3 regions of the Bacillus atrophaeus genome follow, and region 3 is predicted to be linked to each of the others. Evidence: predicted binding sites of a transcription regulator. Region 3 holds the regulator's gene; each other region holds the start of a gene.
The links. The regulator LexA, encoded in region 3, represses DNA repair genes until DNA is damaged. The targets are predictions, from matches to a motif close to CGAACATATGTTCG.
Positions count from the first base shown of each region.

Region 1: the regulator LexA is predicted to act here: its motif matches at 2,214-2,227, upstream of uvrB (excinuclease ABC subunit UvrB).
Region 2: the regulator LexA is predicted to act here: its motif matches at 2,435-2,448, upstream of AAHT65_RS13545 (ImmA/IrrE family metallo-endopeptidase).

Region 1 covers NZ_CP154443.1:636,559-643,605, forward strand. The annotation lists gene uvrA (excinuclease ABC subunit UvrA) at 1-145, opposite strand, end outside; gene uvrB (excinuclease ABC subunit UvrB) at 153-2,138, opposite strand; gene AAHT65_RS03350 (DUF2198 family protein) at 2,321-2,551, opposite strand; gene AAHT65_RS03355 (PEP/pyruvate-binding domain-containing protein) at 2,937-5,441, shown strand; gene AAHT65_RS03360 (TetR/AcrR family transcriptional regulator) at 5,519-6,088, shown strand; gene AAHT65_RS03365 (MFS transporter) at 6,121-7,047, shown strand, end outside.
Region 2 covers NZ_CP154443.1:2,668,351-2,675,397, reverse strand. The annotation lists gene AAHT65_RS13570 (hypothetical protein) at 1-69, opposite strand, end outside; gene AAHT65_RS13565 (ATP-binding protein) at 69-869, opposite strand; gene AAHT65_RS13560 (winged helix-turn-helix domain-containing protein) at 769-1,605, opposite strand; gene AAHT65_RS13555 (hypothetical protein) at 1,592-1,771, opposite strand; gene xre (HTH-type transcriptional regulator Xre) at 1,961-2,302, shown strand; gene AAHT65_RS13545 (ImmA/IrrE family metallo-endopeptidase) at 2,464-3,081, shown strand; gene AAHT65_RS13540 (poly-gamma-glutamate hydrolase family protein) at 3,236-3,841, opposite strand; gene AAHT65_RS13535 (PH domain-containing protein) at 3,950-4,327, shown strand; gene AAHT65_RS13530 (N-acetylmuramoyl-L-alanine amidase) at 4,387-5,346, opposite strand; partial or broken gene AAHT65_RS13525 (YciI family protein) at 5,471-5,726, shown strand; gene AAHT65_RS13520 (PhrA family phosphatase inhibitor) at 5,764-5,898, opposite strand; gene AAHT65_RS13515 (Rap family tetratricopeptide repeat protein) at 5,888-7,024, opposite strand.
Region 3 covers NZ_CP154443.1:3,326,503-3,333,549, forward strand. The annotation lists gene AAHT65_RS16745 (hypothetical protein) at 1-5, shown strand, start outside; gene AAHT65_RS16750 (prohibitin family protein) at 1-831, shown strand, start outside; gene AAHT65_RS16755 (helix-turn-helix domain-containing protein) at 866-1,084, opposite strand; gene AAHT65_RS16760 (YndM family protein) at 1,158-1,607, opposite strand; gene AAHT65_RS16765 (spore coat protein) at 1,730-2,029, opposite strand; gene AAHT65_RS16770 (hypothetical protein) at 2,026-2,223, opposite strand; gene lexA (transcriptional repressor LexA) at 3,077-3,697, opposite strand; gene yneA (cell division suppressor protein YneA) at 3,852-4,163, shown strand; gene AAHT65_RS16785 (YneB family resolvase-like protein) at 4,183-4,833, shown strand; gene AAHT65_RS16790 (DUF896 domain-containing protein) at 4,904-5,137, shown strand; gene tkt (transketolase) at 5,309-7,047, shown strand, end outside.

The DNA.
Region 1 (7,047 bases), 1.6 Mb from region 3:
CATATATGGTGTCAAAAGCAAGGGAGGATTTACCGGAACCCGACAGTCCAGTCACCACTACGAGCTGATCTCTCGGAATGGTCACATCTATGTTTTTCAGGTTATGCGCCCTTGCTCCCTTCACCTCTATCCGGTCCATAGCCATTCTTTCATCATCCTTCCGCTTTTAGCTCTAAAAGTAAATCGCGAAGCTCCGCAGCTCTTTCAAAGTCAAGCGCCTTGGCTGCTTCCTTCATTTCAAGTTCCATTTGTTCAACGACTTTCTGGCGTTCTTTTTTCGTCATTTTCGCCAGTTTCGGCGCTGCTTTTGTTTTATATTCTTCTTTATCTTCAGCAGCCACTGTCGCGCGGATAACGTCGCGTATTTCTTTATTAATCGTTTGCGGCGTAATGCCGTGCTCCTCATTAAAACGCTCCTGCTGCTCACGGCGGCGTTTCGTTTCGTTTATAGCAATTTCCATTGATTTTGTCATTTTATCGGCATACATGATGACGCGGCCTTCCGCGTTTCTCGCCGCCCGCCCAATGGTCTGGATCAGTGAGCGTTCTGACCGGAGGAAACCTTCCTTATCCGCATCCAAAATAGCGACAAGGGATACCTCAGGAATATCAAGCCCTTCTCTCAGCAGGTTGATTCCGATAAGGACATCATGCTTGCCGAGCCGGAGATCCCGTATGATTTCAATCCGTTCCAGCGTCTTAATCTCGGAATGAAGATAATTGACCTTAATGCCGATCTCTTTCAGATAATCTGTCAGATCCTCAGACATTTTTTTCGTCAACGTGGTGATGAGCACTCTTTCATTCCGTTCGGTCCTGGCTTGAATTTCACCGATCAAATCATCAATCTGTCCTTCTATCGGACGCACCTCAATAATCGGATCAAGAAGCCCGGTCGGCCGGATAATCTGCTCGATCATTTCCGGTGTATGCTCTATTTCATAAGGGCCCGGCGTTGCTGAGACATAAACAATATTGTGCATATGCTTTTCAAATTCTTCGAAACGGAGCGGACGGTTGTCAAGCGCTGAAGGCAGACGGAATCCGTGATCCACCAGCACTTGCTTTCTCGCTTGGTCTCCGTTAAACATTCCGCGGACCTGGGGAATTGTTACGTGCGACTCATCTACAACGATCATAAAATCATCAGGGAAGTAGTCGAGAAGCGTATATGGCGTGGAACCTGCCGGACGAAGCGTCAAGTGCCTTGAATAGTTCTCGATGCCTGAGCAGAATCCCATTTCCCGCATCATTTCAAGATCATACCTTGTCCGCTGCTCCAATCGCTGCGCTTCAAGGAGTTTGCCGTTCTCATGCATGACTTTCAGCTGCTCCTCAAGCTCTTTCTCAATATTAAGAATGGCTTTTTCCATTTTTTCGGCTCGTGTGACGAAGTGGGAAGCCGGGAAAATAGCGACATGGTCGCGGTCGCCGAGGATCTCCCCGGTCAGCGCATCCACTTCTCTGATCCGTTCAATCTCATCTCCGAAAAATTCAACCCGTATACAATGCTCGTCGCGTGACGCCGGGAAAATTTCCACGACATCTCCGCGCACCCGGAACGTTCCCCGTTGGAAATCAATATCATTGCGGGCATATTGGATGTCAACAAGCTTTCTGAGCAGCTGGTTGCGTTCAATCTCCATTTCCGTCCTGAGCGAAAGCACCATTTCACGGTATTCTTCCGGTGAACCGAGACCGTATATACAAGAAACACTCGCAATGATAATGACGTCTCTGCGTTCAAAAAGAGACGATGTTGCGGAGTGTCTGAGCTTATCAATTTCATCATTAATGCTTGCGTCTTTTTCTATAAATGTATCCGTTTGAGGCACGTAAGCCTCCGGCTGATAGTAATCATAATAGCTGACAAAATACTCGACAGCGTTGTTCGGAAAAAACTCTTTGAACTCGCTGTAAAGCTGGCCTGCAAGCGTTTTGTTATGGGCAATTACAAGTGTCGGTTTGTTGACTTCTTTAATCAGGTTGGACACCGTAAATGTTTTACCCGTACCCGTCGCACCCAGAAGAGTCTGGTGTTTCTTTCCTTCTTGAATTCCTTTGACAAGCTTTTCTATAGCTTTCGGCTGATCTCCCTGGGGCTGGTATTTCGAGACTAACTCAAAGCGATCTTTCACAAATAAGCCTCCGTTTCTTTACGAAATCTTCCTATTGATATAGTAACACAATGAAGAGCAAAATCGCTAAAAATACGAACTAAAGTTCGATGGCTATTTATTTCCATCTTGATTTTCCGTATAAAAAACCTGCTTTCTTCAGGCAAAAGCAGGAATTCATCTCTTTATATATGATGGCCGTGTTATTCTTCCTTTTTTTCTGCGGCTTTTTTCGCCATGTATAACCCGCCGGCAACAAGTGACACCACATCTAACCCCACGATCAGATACGTTTCCGTATAGCCTTTTAAATAGGAGGCAAATAGCAGCGCGGCTGTAAGAGCAATTGCCACGTAATGATTAAATGTGACTCTCGTAAAAAGAACAACAAGCATAAAAGGAAAAACTAATGCAAAAACGGCTTTTGTTATCACAAAAACCCTCCTCCGATTCTTCATCTCATCTGATTATAGTAAAAAAAGAAGAATCGGACAATGATGCAATCGTTCCCTCTTTATACACCATACCCGTTTTTAGCATGCTTCAATCATCTTTTTGCAATGATTCTTCTAAACCTTCACATCAGCATAAGTGAGTCAAATAGCCCATCTTCACCTAAAACTATTATCACTCTAACCAACTTAATTATTAACTTTATTTAGGACTTATTGTGTTTGACAGCATTTTCCTTACCCTCTACAATTGGATGATAGTGCTCACTATCATTTTTGAAGACAGGCTCCAGAGTGCTTTTACTTTTTCAGGATATAAAAAAAGAAAAACATCCTGTATATCGACGGAAAGAGGGGGTTATGAAACATGTATTCAGTACTGTTTAACAAAGCTGAAGAATCCAGTCAATTGGCTGGCGCAAAGGGCATGAACCTGATTAAGATGACCAAAAACGGACTTCCCGTTCCAGACGGTTTCATCATTCAAACCAATGCCTTGGCGCGTTTTATGGAGGATAACCAGCTTCATGAAACAAAAGAAGACATTGAAAACAACATCATTAACGGCATATTCTCAGATGAACTGAAGAATGAGCTTACGGCTTCCTTTTATGAACTCAGGGAATCCTACGCGTCTGTTGCCGTCCGGTCCTCTTCCGCTTCAGAGGATTTAGAAGGCGCTTCTTTCGCAGGCCAGTATGAAACATACTTAAATGTCAAAACAGAAGATGAATTTCTCGGAAAAGTAAAGGAATGCTGGGCTTCTTTTTTCTCTGCCAGAGTCGGCCGCTATAAAGAAAAAATGAAAAATAATCATGGTAAACCGTTAATGGGCGTCGTGGTTCAAGGACTGATCGAATCTGAAGTATCAGGTGTCATTTTCAGCCGCAATCCGGTCACACACGATGACGGCGAATTATTAATCAGCGCAAGCTACGGTCTTGGTGAAGCGATTGTTTCCGGCAGCGTGACACCCGACACATTCATCGTGAATAAAGATTCATTCGCCATTCAAAAAGAGATGGGCTTAAAGGAATTGTATATGGTTTCTCAATCTGAAGGCATTGCTGAAAGAGAAACAAACGAAGAAATGCGGAATCGCTATTGCCTTAATGACGAGCACATACGGGAACTTGCTGCCTTAACGAAAAAGACCGAGGCATTGTATGGATTTCCGGTTGATCTGGAATTTGGAATCGCCGAAAACACATTATATCTTCTTCAAGCCCGCCCGATTACAACCATTGACCAAGATAAAGAAGCTGCTGAGGAAGAGCGTGATTTCATGATCACCAAGGAGGATATGAACGATTTCTGGCTGAACATGGAGTCAAACATTGAAGGACCGATCAGCCCGTTATTCTCTTCTCTTATTATTCCTGCAATGGAGCACGGGCTGAAAAAACGTTCCGAGCAATTTCCGATCGGGGTAACGATTGAAGAAGTGAAACAGTACCGGGGCCATATTTATTCGAAACAAAAAGGCGGAGACCCGACCGAAGCCGCAAAGGCTGCCGAAGCGGCTGAAGAATTGTTTCCTCATTTGGCTGAGCGGATGTACGACATTCTCAACAAAACCTTTCTGCCTTTTTATGAAACATTAGATGAACTGTCAGCAGCTTCACACACACCGGAAAGCGCGCTGAACGCCTTTAAGAAACTAAAGGCATTTTATATGGAAGCCTATGATGAACACTTCAATATCGTCTTCCCGCAATTACTCCTGAATACGAAGTTGGAAACCATGTATCAGCAAGTTCAGGGAGACACGGAGAATTCCCATTTTCATGAGATGCTGACAGGAAAAATGAACAAATCCTTGGAAACAGACCGGCATCTGTGGCTGCTTTCTAATGAAGTCAAAAAGAACGCAGCGCTGAAACAGGTATTTGAAACTCATCAAGCGGAAGAACTGCAAGAGACGCTGGCGCAAACAAGTGACGGAAAGCTTTTCTTGGATAAGGTAAATGAATTTTTGCAGGAGTATGGCTGGAGATCAGTGAAAAGCCATGATCTTATTGAACAGATCTGGGCTGAAAACCCTTATTACGCCCTGTCCCACATCCAAAATTATGTTCGCAATGGCTATCACTTTGACAATGAGTTTAACAAAACAATTGAAAAAAGAAAGCAGCTGTACAATGAATTTTTGCAGCAGATAGAAGATGAAGCCTTCCGAAAGGAATATGACCGTTATTATCAATGGATGCTGAATTCATCTGTCATCCGTGATGACCATCATTTTTATATTGATGCGATGCTTGATGCAAAGGCAAGAATCTTTCTGCTGAGAATCGGTGAAATACTCACAGACAGCGGTGTTATTGATGACAAAGAGGACCTGTGGTATTTATACGATGACGAAATCGAAAACGCCCTTTTACACCCTGTTCCGCTTCAGGCTAAAGCAGCAAAACGGAGAGAGGTATTTAAAGAGTATGAATTGGTTCACGCCCCTTCTTATCTCGGATCACCGACGGCAGAACAGCTGAAGGCTGCAGAAGACATCGTCGGCTCGGTTACCGAAGATGAAAAGAACACAGAGGATCATATTTACGGCGTTGCTGCTTCAAGCGGCATTGTAAGCGGTCCGGTTAAAGTGATCCGGGATGCCAATGAGTTTTCCCGCTTCTCACCGGGGGATGTGCTTGTTTGCAAAATGACCACACCGTTGTGGACCAGTCTGTTTCAAGATGCCAAAGCCGTCATAACAGACACAGGCGGAATTTTGTCTCATGCGGCGATTATTGCGAGAGAGTACGGATTACCTGCTGTTCTCGGCACGCGCGCAGCCACTGACAGGCTGCGGGACGGAGATGTTGTCACAGTGGACGGCACCAGCGGCAAGATCACCATCGTCAGCCACGCTTAAATGCCGGCTGCCTCTTTATTATACCGGCAGGACAGGTGTATACTTGTCCTGCCAGTATATTCGTGAGGTGAAACATATTGAGACCGACAAACCGCAGAATCCTTGATGCCGCGATGCAGCTGATTGTCAAAAATGGCTATCGCGCAACCACAACAAAAGAAATTGCAGAGAAGGCAAATGTGAGTGAAGCCACGATCTTCCGCAATTTCAAAAACAAGCAAGGATTAATGAAAGCACTCATTTCCCAGCATTCTCAAAGCATGAGCAGCATTATTGGAAAAACGACAGGTGACCCGCATAATGATTTGCTTCATATCGGAACTTGTTTGCTGGCAGAGCTTGAACGAAAAAAGGATATTTTTCATATCAGCTTTAGAGAACCGGCTATGTTTGAAGAAGTCATCAACCATGTAACACAATATCCCCAAGCCATGAAACATCTGCTTATGGACTACTTTAAGGAATTAGGGGAAAAAGGAATCATTCACAAAGGAAATGAAGAGGCGAATGCAGATGTTTTTATGTCTATCATTTTCGGCTATTTTATACACCGTCTCCAGTTAGGGCAAAGAGTGATTACACTGCCTCAGGATAAAATGATTAAACATAGCACCAATATTTTTATCGAAGGAATTTTAGCCCGTTAAACCTCTGGCAGACAAAGTAAAGGAGGATACCAATGGGTTCAAGGAAAGAATGGGCGCTGATCGTTTCTCTTTTGCTGGGAGCCATACTCGTTCCCATTAACTCAACGATGATTGCAGTTGCGCTTTCATCTATATCAAATACGTATGATGAATCACTCGCCAGCATCACGTGGGTGGTGACTGTCTATCTGATTGTCATGGCAGTTACCCAGCCGATTGCAGGAAAGCTCGGCGATATGTACGGAAACAAAACGATGTATTTATGGGGAGTCGGCCTTTTTCTCATCGCTTCCTTGGGATGCGCCCTCTCACCAAGCCTGTTATTATTAAATGTATTTCGTGCATTACAGGCTGTCGGCGGCGCGCTTCTGACGCCGAACAGCATTGCGATTATCCGGCACGTGGTCTCGGAAAAGCGTCTGCCGAAAGTATTTGGATTTTTCGGGCTCGGCGCGGGACTCGGTGCTGCTCTCGGCCCGTTTATCGGTTCGATCTTGATCGACAGCTTTAGCTGGCATTCAATCTTTTGGGTTAATATCCCGTTTCTGGCCATTGCATTATTTACGGCAATGACCATGTTTCCAAAATACAAAGAAAAAAAATCAGATGCGCCGCTGGACATTATTGGCTCTGCCTTGCTTGCCGTAAGCATTATCTCTATTATTCTGCTCACAAAGAACGCTGAATCATGGGGATATCTGATTTACGGTCTGCTGATTCTCTTGTTCGTCCCGCTTTTTTTCAGATGGGAGCTCCGAACGAAGCACCCGGTCATTGATTTGTCCTTATTTAAAAACTCAACATTCACCAATGCGAATCTATCAGTAATGTTAAGTAATTTGATGATGTATGCCGTATTGCTGATCATGCCTTTATTTATGACGAACCAGTTTGGGCTTGAAACTTCCAAAAGCGGTATGGCGCTGTCCGTGTTTTCTATTTTCATGTCGGCAAGCAAC
Region 2 (7,047 bases), 660 kb from region 3:
TGGCCTAAAAACGGCTCCAATGCTTGTCGATTCAACGATCACTTTTTTGTTTTTGCACAGCCTGCACATTACCGTATGCCCTCCAATCTATGATTCAGATCAAATACGTTTCCTTTTATAATCACTAAGTAGTCGCTGCACATTTCATAGATTCTTGTCCCGAGCGCTTCATCCACCCTCACAAGTTCTTCGACGGTGAGTTCGCTTGAAAGGAGAATCGGTTTATGATTTAAGTAGCGATAATTGATGACTGAATACATTTGTTCAATCTGCCAGTCAGTAGCTCTCGGCTTTCCGTTGGCAGGCTTAAATAAATCATCAATGAACAGAACGCCGGACTGTTTGATACGGCTGAGCTTTGCTTCCAGCAAATCGAAATCATTTTTTAAATCAGTAAAACCCTCCACAAACGGAAAATATACGACAGGAACGTGCTGCGTTTTCATCAGCCGGTTGGCAGCAGCTGTAAGCAAATGCGTTTTACCTGAGCCGGGCTGCCCTAAAAGAGCTATACTGTTTTTACGTGCGGACTGTATGTCTTGAAAGTGTTCAACAAATTCGGCCGCACACTCGTACGCATCAATCACTGCCTGAGGCTTCCCTGCCGTATGGAATCCCTCAAAGCTCAGCTTGCTGAATTCAGCGGTAATTTCACTTGCGCCGAGCAGCCGCCTTACTTTTCGTTCACCGACACAGCCGCATACCGCCCATATGTCCTGTCCGTTTTGTTTTTTGAGAAAGCCCCCTTGGTCCTTGCAAGCCGGACAATCATAACGGTTTTCGTCTGATTCGTCCGATTTGTTCACCAGTAATGGATGTTTTCCGCTTCTCAGTTCGGCAAGGATTTGTTCGAGCGTTCGTTTGGTCATTTGGCATATTCCTTTCTTTTAAAGGCATAAAGTCTTTTTTTACTTGCTGAGCGGAAAATCGGTCATCAATGAATTTCGCGCAATAACTGAAGGCCTTTATCGTTTCCGCGGCACTTGTACGCCGTTTTTCAAAAGCGTCAAAACATTGGTCAAGCCATTTGATTGTCTGCAGCACGGGAACACCCCGGCCGACAATTCGGGCGATGGCTTGATAATCACGAGAGGAAGGGTATACAGTGCGCCCCTCTTGCGCAGATCTCAGCTCTGTAAAATGGTTTGCAATGGCATCAACCGCTTTATCAGCAGCAGTATGAATCATTGTGTTATCTTTATCAGACAGGACGTTATTGTCCGTCCTTTGCGGCATCTTTGTCCGCTCCATAGCGCCAGAGTGGTCTTGCTTGTCCGTTCTGGGAATAAACTTTTTCGAATGCCGGACTGAAATCATTACTCCGTAAGGCGCACGCCTCACTAAGATGTAACCGTTCTTTTCCAACTGGTCGAGCCATCTTCTGACGGTTTTTTCACTGACTCCGAATACGTCCGCCATCTCCTTTGCTTTTAACGGCTTATGTCCCAGCACAATGCCCCAGTTCACGCCATCTTTTCTTCTCTCTTTAGTCGTTGAGCTGATAAACCACAGAAACAGCCACACAGCCGAACCCATTTTGTCATAATGTTCTGAATTCAACAGTCCTGAATATGTGAAAAACGGATAGCTTTTATTCCTCTCCACCTTGCTCCCCCGCCTTCTTCAATCGCAAATACAGTTCGTATTGCGCACGATTTTCAAATTGAAACACAGGATGGCCGTTCGACGTGAATGTGATCGATCCGCCTGTCTTTCCAAGGTGCTGCTGATCTATGGGATTTTGACTGAAAACAATTTTAATCGGATTCATTTACCCGCCTCCTGATACAAAATTTTTCTCTTTTTGATACGTTTTGTATCTTTATGTTTTTGATTATAAACGATACATTACGTATCATCAAGTTATTTTTGATACTTTTTTTATCAATTATTTATTTTGATACCGTTTGTATCTATAATAAGAGTAACTTAGGGAGTTTCCAAAAAGAGAGGTCATACGATGATAGGCGGCAGATTGAAGAGTCTCAGAGGAAAAAAAACACAAGAAGAAATCGCAAACCATATCGGTGTATCACGCGCCAGATATTCTCACTATGAAAACGGCCGCAGCGAACCTGATTATGAAACACTGCAAAAATTGGCCGATTACTTTCAAGTGACAACCGATTATTTGCTGACAGGAAAAGAAAAAAAGTCTGACGATGACATCTTTTCAGACCCGGATTTACAGATCGCTTATCGGGATATGCGGGACTTTTCTCCGGAAAGCAAACAGCAAGCGATCGAATTCATTAACTATTTAAAAGAAAAAGAGAAAAACCGAAAACCGAAAAATAAATAAATGTCCTTTGTTCTCTAAATAATATGATAAATAGGCCGATATAAAGAATGGTGTTTATTTTTATAAGAAAAGGGAAAGACTTCTACAAACTTTTTCAGTCCTGTAACAGGGCTTTTCTTTCTCACACAAAACGGAACATATGTTCGAAAAGGGGTATTCAATTGGGCGATTACTTATCACATCTGGAGGAATACGTAAAAAATGTATACTGCCGTCTGGGAATGACTTCTCCTCAGCACATTGACATGCTGAGAATTGCAAGAGAACTTGATATTTGGGTTCATTTTGAAGACACAGGAAGTATGATGGTGAAGCATGACGGAATGTACAGTATTGTCTTAAATCAAAGGCAATCCGCAGAGGAGCAATGGGAGGACTTTGCGCATGAGCTGTGCCACGTGTTAAAGCACGCCGGCAATCACTTTCATATGAACAAGCTTTTTAGAGAGCTTCAGGAATTTCAAGCCAATCAATTTATGTATCACTTCTGTGTGCCGACCTTTATGCTGTTACAAATGGAATTTCCGCAGTGGAGAAGCCACGCTGTTTCCATGATTGCTTCCGTGTTCCGCGTTACAAAGAAATTTGCGGAAAGAAGGCTGGAGCTTTTCGAACAGCGTAAAGCAGGTATTCAATTTCAGAAGCGGCTGGCTTATCTCCTGTCAGATAAGCGGCACACTAAAGACGCTCCCCGTGAATGGTTCGGCTATCAGGAAACTGAGCAGCCGCAATCACTGGTTGCCGAACAGCAAATGCAATATCATTACAGTAAGTATTAATTAGCAAAGCCGGCCTGTTTTACAAGACAGGCCGGCTGACAGTCCAGAACTTTGACATTGGGTATTGAAGCTCTTTTATACAAGAGTATTCCTCCCACTGCACATTCACACAACTTACGAAGGCAGTGAGAGATATTGCAGGTCCAGTACCCAATCATTCTCTGCAAAAGGCAGCCTTTACCGCGCTGACATATCGTGAGAAATGCTCATTTTTTGTCCGGTCCCGCTCTCGCCATCCAAAGTCGTCAAATAATGCGCTTCGCTGAGCCGTGCTTAACTCTAATTGGACGCCAAGCGTTTTATTGCTTCTGTTCACAATATTCATCGGATGCACACCAGCCAATTGCTCTTTATCCGACACAAGTTCAGCGCTGAATCCTGATGCCTTCAGGCTTTCAGCAACAGCCGCGGCTCTGGGCCGGTCAGTGCCGCCGACCAAGGTGTGCCGCCGGTTCGGATCCCGGTAGCCGTGAATGGAAAGTGCGTATTGATGTGCCTTTACCTTCTCAAGTGCGAGCGGTTCATTAAACCTAGTGCTTGTCACATGCAAGGCTTGGTTGTTGCGGCGTTTCATTCCTTCAAACAGATAAACGGAACATTCATCGGAAAAGGCCCTCACCAGCTCGCTTACTCCCGGCTCAATTCCGCCGCCGTGCGGGCTCAGTACGATGCGGTCGCTTCCGCTATTCTCCTCATAGATAATCCGGTATTCTGATTCTGCAGCGGCGAGAGACTTAAAACTGTGATAGACATCTTTCATTTCTGGTGCGCTCCTTTATTTAGTGGCACCAGTTTATCCTATAAAACTATAAATGAAAACCCTTTTGTAGTATGATGTGCTGGAAGAAACTCGTATGGAGGGGATCGTATGGGATTTATCAACGGCATGTTCGGAAATGCCTCAACTGTTTCAAAAGCATCTGCCGAAGCAGAACTCGCTTCTATTTTAATAGAGGGAGAGAGTGTGGATGCTGCATTTAAATTAGTGCGTGATTTAATCGTCTTTACGGAGAAACGCCTGATTCTTGTCGATAAACAGGGCCTCACAGGAAAAAAGACAGAATACCAATCTATACCGTATAAAAGCATTTCCAGGTTCAGCATTGAAACGGCCGGCCGTTTTGATCTTGATTCAGAGCTTAATATTTGGATTTCAGGCACTGAACTTCCGGCGGTATCAAAGCAATTCAAGAAGGATGACAGCATTTACGACATTCAAAAGGTGCTTGCTGCGGTTTGTATGTAATAACTCTTTTTATTGACCAAAAAGAAGCTTCTGCACGAAGAGAAGCTTCCTTTTTTCAATTATACGAGTTTCGCCATCATCCGCGCTTTCGTCTTCGGCCCATAAATTCCATCAGCCGTTAAGCCGTTCATTAATTGGAACCGTTTTACCGCATTTGCCGTTTTTGCTCCGTAAAAGCCGTCTACCCCGTTGTTTTTCGCCCCTTTGTCAGGATAAAAATAAAGAGCTGCCAGCGCTCTTTGCACTTGAATGACTTTTGTTCCCTTCGTCAGCGGACTCGTTAATTTGATCACACCTGATGGGAGCGGATATGCAGGAGCTGATTCGCTTACCGCTGCGGACTTTGCTTGCGTCTGATTGATTTTCAGTACCTGGCCGGCTTTGATTTTATTAGGATCTGAGATATTGTTCCAGCTTTGCAGCTGCTTCACACTGACACCTGAGGCTTTGGCAATCGCAGATAACGTATCTCCTTTCTTCACCTGATAAGATGAAGTCACGGCTGCTGTCTTTTTTGAAGAGAAACTGCTGCCGCTTACTTCTTTCTCAATAGCGGCCTTCACTTGATCCCAGCGTCCCTCTGATAAGATGCGGTGCGGACAATACTTGCCGTTCCAATCCTGATGCTTTCTGACCCGGTCGATGCCCCAGCCTCGCTCCTTTAAAAGCTGCGCCACAAATTTCACAGCCAAGGCTTCAGCCGTCCGGTACTTTTCGCCTCCCGACTTGCTGTAGCAAATTTCCACACCGATGGACTTGCGGTTTCCAGTGCCGTTCGTGCCGTCTCCCGTATGCCATGCGTTCCGGTTCAAAGGCAGTCCCTGAATCACTTCTTTGTCATCAACCGCAAAGTGGAAGCTTGTAGAGCTATTGTTCCCGATCATGTAGCTGATTTCATTAGCGGCAGACGCGTCATTCGCCGTATTGTGAATCGTAATGTATTCAGCATTCATAGCGTTGGGACATTTCAGCGTGTACTTATCCGCAGAAACCAGATTCTTCTTGACTTCAATCGTCACCTATCATCTCTCCTTTTTCTTTTTATCATGAATAGGTGGCATTCGTAGGACGGGCAGAGTATGACATCAGCCCTTCATTACTGGTTAAAAGTGTTAAAATCGAGATAGATAGGAGAAATGAATGATGAAGACTTATTTGATGCTGACTGTAAAAACAGATCGTTTTGGTACGGGGCACGTACCCGGCCACTATGCAGGTTTGGACCGTTTACAAGCGGAAAACCGCTTAAACATGTTCGGTCTATTCAGCGATGCCACGGGCGGCTTATACGTAATCGAGGTGAATTCATTAGAGGAAACGTCTGAAACCGGTTCATTCGGAACCACTTGTTAAGAGCAGGTTCTCTCAACTTATTAAGAAGAATCCGGCGGATAAAAAAGACCCTTCAGCAAAACGAAGGGTCTTTTTGGCTATTGTCACGTTTGGTTGCGCGCTGCAATATCAAACGTATTCCCTGTTTTGTCTGCTGTTTCACCTGCATGAGGCATCACCTGAGTAAAGCTGAATCCGACCGCAACGAGCAACAAACCTGTCATCAATTTAGATTTCATATAAACAATCTCCTCTCTGGATTTGTTTTTGTGCGTGCACCATCTTTTCGTAAAATGCGAGTGCTTTTTCGGGCTGTCCATTTTCAATATAAAATTGGGCAGCATCATGCGCCAGCTCTTCGACATAGGGATATAGCATATTTTCCTCAAGAAATTGGAATGTGCGAGCCACTGATTCTGTATCAACGCTCTTTCCGTATAAGGCATGCAGAAACTGAAACAGCTTTACAAATAATTCATCACAATATTGATAGGCAATTTCCAAGCCTTGCTGATATTGCTCCTGCGCTGCGGTGTAATTTTTTTGTTTATAAAGAACTTGAGTTAATGAGTAGATAGAATGCGGAAGATTGTCGAACTTTTCTGACTTGCAAATGGATACGGATTTCTCAAAGTATTCAGCTGCCTTGTAGAGGTCGCCCATTTTTTCGTAACAGTTTCCAAGATTGTATAAGGCCGAACTAATGAGACGGGGGCTGCCTTCTTTTTTTGCAAGATCTAAAGCCAGTTCTAGGTGGGGCAATGCTCTTTCTGGATACTGCATATCATCATAATTCCCTGCAATAACGAATTCACATTGGATTCTGCGGACGGTGTAAGTTTCATACGATTGGTATGTCTCTAGCGCCTGGATGGCATAACTCATCGAAACATAGGTCTGTTTTAAGTTGTAAAAAATCTCAGCCATTTTAAAAGCAAACTCAGCTTTTTCAATATCATCTGAAACAAAAGCAAGATTTTTTTCTGCCCGTTTGTAAAACATCATCGCGTTCAGAAACATTTTCTGTTTAAATTCATACATCCCGCGAAAAAAATTGAAGTAATAGTCGAGCAGTCCGGTCAGCTTGTACTGATTCCCTTCAATGTCTTCTAATAATTCTGAAAATTCTAGTTGAGATGCGTCCCCTTCCAAAGGCTTGATGTAATCCAGCATGACGCGATGTCTAAATTCCATTAAAGAATAATACAGCAGTAAATCTTGGTCTTCTTCCATATCCTCAATTTCTCTCTCTACTTCCAGCTTGACGCGTTCTGCATCTGCCACGTGGAACTGTCGGATATGTGTGTACCATTCATTAATTTTTAGCCCGACAAAAGAGGACGGAATAGTCTGCTTCATCCTCAATTTATCCCCCCTTTATGAATGAC
Region 3 (7,047 bases):
AATGAAAATAAAAAAAACAGCACAAAAAAGATTATAGGGGGAATTATTGTAGGCGCAGCGTTGATCCTTGGAGGGATTACAGCCTCATTATTTATTGAAAAGATTCCAAACGGCTATGTCGGCGTTGTTTACTCACCGAATGGCGGGGTGAAATCAGAAACGCTTGATCAGGGCTGGCATTTAGTCGGGCTGTTTAATAAAGTTACTGAATATCCGGTGCGTATGCAAACAGTAGACAATGAAGATATTAAAGTAGCAACCTCTGACGGTAAAAACATTTCTATGGATATTGCCTACAACTATGTTGTGCAGCCTGATAAGGTGGTGGAACTGTTCAACAAGTTTGGAGCGGTTGACATTGAGACAATTGAAAATACATACCTCAAAACAAGACTTTGGGATGCCGCTAGAAAATCCATTTCTAAATACTCAGTAATTGATACATACGGTCAGAAATCATCCGAGGCCGCTTCAGAAGTTCAAAAAACATTTGCTGATGATATGAAGGACCTAGGCTTCCTTATCGATGATTTGACGTTAGGTGTTCCTAAACCTGATAAAGCAACACAAGAAGCTATCGACGCGCGTGTGAAATCTTCACAAGAGCTGGAAAGAACACAAACGGAAATCAAAATTGCTGAAGCAGAAGCCAAAAAGAAAAAGATCGAAGCTGAAGGAATCGCCGATTATAACCAAATTATCAAGAAATCGATGTCAGATGAAATGATTAAATACAAATGGATTGAAAAATGGGATGGTAAAACACCAAAAGCGACAGGCACTGATTCATTGCTTCAGCTGCCATTGGATGACGAAGAAGAAAGTAAATAAAAAAAGGAGGCGATTTCGGCCTCCTTTTTGTGTTTTAAGAATTTTCCCAAACAAAAAGATCTTCAATATGGCAGCCGATTGTTTTTGCAACCGTCATAGCAACATTCATTGTCATGGTTGTCTTGATTCCATCTACATAATCGTTCAGCCGTCTTTCACTGAGGTTGGTATTTTCAGCGATGTCAGAAATGGTCATATCGTATTCCTTCAGAACATCTCCTAATCTGCATTTGAGCACTCTATAAACAGGCATTTGTGAACCCCTTTTTTAGACATATTGTAGCATACATGCCGCAGATAAAACATAAGGCTCACGTGATAGAGATTTACTCCTTATGTTTATTAGGAAGGTCTGGAGATAACTCGTCTGACACTTCGGTTTGATATTGCAACCGGCTGTCTCTTGAAGCAAGTTGGTTACGGTAATCTTCATTCAACACATTAGCCAGCAAATATCGATGAAAAAAGTATTCAAATATACCTACACCAAGTGAGGCGATAAGAGCCGCAAAAAATGGAGAAAAATCACCGCCTGTGCGATTGATGAGAAATACCCAGAGGATAATTAACGACAACCCAAAATCAGCGGCTGTAGCAATAAAATTGCTAGTCCTTGGCAATATAAGCATATCCCCTGTTAGATAAGAGATCAGCCCTAAAACAAATGTGATGAATAATACACTTAAAAAAGATACATGATAGATTCTGTCCAAAATGACATATAAAAGGGAAAGGGTCAAAGTGATTTTTGATACGAGTGCAATTATATGTTTCATTTTACCACCTTACTGATTATTTAATGAAAGCACAAACTTATTTTTTCACTTTTTTTATATCCAAATGAATAGAAAAACTGTCGAGAAAGTCTCAGCAGCTTGAATGAAGAGAGCATCCGAATTTAAATTTGAGGCAAGTCTTTAGCTGTTTCAGCGGCCTGAATATCAACGTTTATCTGTTCGGATAAATTTCTGGGGTGATAAAAGCCCTTTGCAACCATGTAATTGAAAATTTGTTCATGAGTATCAATAGCATCGTGCAAATACTCATGTAATGTATCTCTCACTTCCGGAGAAGCCGTCTCGGTAATGGCTATGGCTATATCTTTAATACCAGTTTTTGCTGAAATTAAAAAATCAGTGGCAATGACCTGTTCTGTCATACTGCCCATTCCGGCAAGCTTTTGAAAAAATTCATTCATATTTGTTCACCTCGCTCAGCCAGTAAGCTTTGCAAACGCTCAACCTGCCGTCTTGTTTTTAACGCATCCTGTTCTAAAATGTCTCTTAATTCTTGATCCTGCACTAAACCGGTCATCGTTGAAGACTTAGTCAAACAAAGGTTTTTAAATACAAGCAATTCATGAAGATCTAAAGTCTCATGAAACCCATTCATATAAGTCATTCCTTTCTAAGAAAAGTTAGACAATCAATATTATTTTGAGCAATGGGGGTGCTGCTTAAAACAGGAACTTTGTGGAATGCATTATTTCTGAAGAGAGAAGGATTATTATCAGAAGAAGCAGCTATTTGTGAGATGTATCAGGTTTAACCGAAACTGAGTGCACGTAGTTCATTAGGCAGATGGGGAAAGGGTGGGAGGAGACAACGAATATCAAAGAAGATCATTCACTGTTTACTTTCAGTAGTGCAAATGCCGAAACAATTATCGTAAAGCTGAAGCAGGCTAATTTGGGGAGATATCGGGGGTTTAATTTTACGCTCACAAGTTCTATGATAGGTGAGTTTATTACATTGAATAAACACTAAAAGAACTAATTAAACTATGTACTAAATTTTCAATTTATTTATTATCATCTCGCCCCAAAATATCATAAAACTTGTCACTTCTCACGAACGAAAAGATGAAACAAATTAGAAATAAATTCGACTACTTATAAACAAGGCTGATGATGAACCCTTGACCAAACGTATTTACTAAGTGGTCTTTCTTACACTTAGGATGGGGCTTGTTCTCAAGTGCCAGGATTTATTTCTCGGCAGAGAGACACCAGAAACTCAGAAAAAGTTTCCTTGAGGAAAAATAATTTGTTGACTTCAACTTAAAAATGTAGGATAATAATGGGTGTAAACATGATGTAATTTTTTCCTCCTTTTCAGGTTCGTTTCTAAGCCAGGGCGAACCTGCTTTTTTTATTTTGCTATGAATAAAACCCCCTTTATATAAAAGAAGGGGGTTTTATCTATGAAAAAAACTGCCGAAATGAAGTTCGGCAGTTTAAAAGTTTCTAATGAACGGTTCTGAATACACCGATCACTTTTCCTAGTATACTGACATTCTGTAAAATAATCGGCTCCATTGTTGGATTTTCCGGCTGCAGCCGCACATGAGTATCTTCTTTATAGAAGCGTTTGACTGTAGCTTCATCGTCCTCCGTCATGGCGACCACGATCTCTCCGTTGTTGGCAGTGCTTTGCTGCTTTACAATGACGTAATCTTTATCGAGAATTCCGGCATCAATCATACTTTCACCCATAATCTCAAGCATAAACACGTGCTCGTCCGGCGGAACCATCCGATCAGGCAGCGGGAAATACTCCTCAATATTCTCTACTGCTGTAATGGGGCTTCCTGCCGTTACTTTTCCGATAACAGGCACATTAACAACTTGGCTTTTCGGAATTTGCACTTCTTCTTCATCTAGTATTTCTATCGCTCTTGGTTTTGTCGGATCACGCCTGATCAGCCCCTTCGTCTCTAAACGAGCCAAATGCCCGTGGACAGTCGAACTGGACGCAAGGCCTACAGCCTCCCCAATCTCCCTTACAGAAGGCGGATATCCTTTTGTTTTTACCTCTGCTTTTATAAAACGGAGGATATCAAGTTGCCTTTTTGATAGCTTCGTCATTTTTCGCACCTCTAACGTCGATTTTAAGTAGATTATAGCATGATTTTCCTTACAGTACAAACATAGGTTCGAAAAAAACAATTGACAGAAACATTTGTTCGTATATACTTGAGTTATAAAAAGCGAACAAACATTCTTATCGGAGGTTGTTTTTATGATTAAAGAATTTATTATTTTTGTCGGCCTGTTCACGGGAGTTTTAAGTGCTGTTATTCTTCTTTTATCATTTACAAACAATGATCAAGAGCAAAATCAATATGTTAAAATAGAAGTCCAATCGGGAGATACGCTTTGGTCGTTGGCTGATCAGGTGTCTGATACGAAAAAGATAAACAAAAAGGATTTTATTGAATGGGTAACGGAGGAAAATAATCTTCAGACTTCTGATATACAGGCGGGAGATGTATTAATGCTTCCCTTAAAAAAGGAACATCCTGCTGCATATCAATTGGCAACTGTTAAATAGAGAGGAAAGATAGCAAGAAATGAAGGCGCTCATTTATGCCCGCGTTAGTACAAACAAAGAACAGCAGCAAACCTCATTAAAGCGGCAGGAGGAGGAGCTTGCAGCGATTGCATCCGAAAATGGCATGGAGGTCGTTAAGGTCATATCCGAAAAAGCCAGCGGGTATGAAATGGACCGGGACGGTGTGTTTGAGATGCTTGATGAATTGAAGAAGTCCCATATTGATGCGATTCTCGTTCAAGATGAGACTAGGCTTGGCAGAGGAAATGCAAAAATCGCCCTTCTCCATTGCATTTATCGGGAAAATGTAAAAATATACACGACAGCGCACAGAGGAGAACTTGAGCTGTCCGAAGCCGATTCTATGGTGCTTGAGATCGTCAGCATTGTGGAAGAATATCAGCGGAAGATACATAATATGAAAATCAAAAGAGGAATGAAACGCGCGGTGAAAAATGGGTTTAAACCGCAAAAAAACCTTAAAAACCAACATGAAAACAGCGGGAAAGACAAAATTGAGGTTCCTATTTCAGAAATTGTACGACTGAGAGCCAATAAGCTGACCTTCGCTGAAATAGCCGCTACATTAAGAGGCTTTGGTTATGAGGTATCAAAAGCAACCGTTCACCGGCGCTTTCAGGAATATATGGAGGACGAAACAGACAAATAATGAGTGAATCGTTTGTAAAACCTCTGCTGATTTAGTAGTATAAAGGCAAAATGGAATAAAGGAGTTTAACATGATTTCAAACGAAAAAATTGCCAGAATCAATGAACTTGCTGCAAAAGCGAAATCAGGCGTTATTACTGATGATGAAAAAGCTGAGCAGAAGAAGCTTCGTGAAGAATACCTCAAAGGATTTCGCTCCTCTATGAAAAACACACTGAAAAGTGTTAAAATCATTGATCCTGAAGGCAACGATGTAACACCAGAAAAACTAAAAAGAGAAAAAAGAAATAACAAGCTGCACTAATATAAAAGGAATACGTCAATATCGTATTCCTTTTTGGTATATACTAACAACGTCAGCGTGTGTAAGCGACATTTTTCAACAAGTTTCTCTCAAATTTAAGCTGAAACAGTTGAGAAAAACGCTTCAGAGATTTATGATGAAGAGGTACAACACATATGGAAGGGGATTTTTATGGATACAATTGAAAAGAAATCAGTTGCTACCATACGCACACTATCTATAGACGCAATTGAAAAAGCAAACTCCGGTCATCCGGGAATGCCTATGGGCGCTGCTCCTATGGCATATACGCTATGGACAAAACTTATGAATGTAAGCCCGAAGAACCCTGGCTGGTTTAATCGTGACCGTTTTGTTTTATCTGCGGGACACGGCTCAATGCTTTTATACAGTATGCTTCATTTAAGCGGGTACGATCTCAGTATTGATGATCTAAAGGGATTCCGCCAATGGGGCAGCAAAACACCTGGACATCCTGAATACGGGCATACAGCAGGTGTTGACGCGACAACAGGGCCGCTCGGACAGGGAATCGGAATGGCAGTTGGGATGGCTATTGCAGAACGCCACTTAGCAGAAACATATAACCGCGATTCATTCAACGTAGTAGATCATTATACATACAGCATTTGCGGTGATGGTGACTTGATGGAGGGTATCTCTTCAGAAGCGGCTTCACTGGCAGGCCATCTTCAGCTGGGGCGTCTGGTCGTACTTTACGATTCTAATGACATCTCGTTAGACGGAGACTTAGACCGCTCATTCTCAGAAAATGTAAAGCAGCGTTTTGAGGCAATGAATTGGGAAGTTCTCTATGTCGAAGACGGTAACAATATCGAAGAATTAACTGCCGCTCTTGAAAAAGCGCGCCAAAATGAAAAAAAACCTACATTAATTGAAGTAAAAACAACCATTGGATTCGGTTCACCTAACCGCGCAGGTACATCAGGTGTTCACGGTGCGCCGCTTGGTTCAGAGGAAAGTAAATTAACTAAAGAAGCTTATGCATGGACATATGAAGAGGACTTCTATGTACCGTCAGAAGTATACGACCATTTTAAACAAACGGTAAAAGAAGCAGGAGAGAAGAAAGAGCAGGAATGGAACGAGCTCTTCGACAAATATAAAGAAATCTACCCTGAACTTGCTGAACAATTAGAGCTTGGCATCAAAGGAGAACTTCCAAAAGATTGGGATAAAGAGGTTCCTGTTTATGAAAAAGGAAGCAGCTTAGCTTCACGCGCATCTTCTGGAGAAGTTTTAAATGGCATTGCAAAACAGATCCCTTATTTTGTAGGAGGATCGGCTGACCTTGCAGGGTCAAATAAAACCAATATTAAAAACGCCGCAGATTATACGGCAGCCGATTATTCAGGCCGTAATTTCTGGTTCGGTGTTCGTGAATTTGCAATGGGTGCCGCATTAAACGGGATGGCGCTTCACGGCGGCCTTCGGGTTTTCGGCGGAACATTCTTTGTGTTCTCTGATTATTTAAGACCGGCAATCCGTCTCGCTTCATTAATGGGGCTTCCGGTAACCTATGTATTCACTCATGACAGCATCGCTGTAGGAGAAGACGGACCGACGCATGAGCCGGTGGAACAGCTTGCTTCTTTACGTGCTCTGCCTAATCTGTCAGTCATCAGACCGGCTGACGGCAATGAAACGGCAGCAGCTTGGAGGCTCGCATTACAAAGCAAGGATCATCCGACGGCCTTGGTGCTCACCCGTCAAAACCTTCCTACTATCGATCAAACTGCTGATGAAGCTTTAGCAGGTGTTGAGAAAGGTGCTTATGTCGTATCTAAAGCACAAAATGATTCACCTGATGCCCTTCTTTTAGCTACAGGTTCTGAAGTAGGACTTGCGATTGAAGCACAGGCTGAATTGGCAAAAGAAAATATCCACGT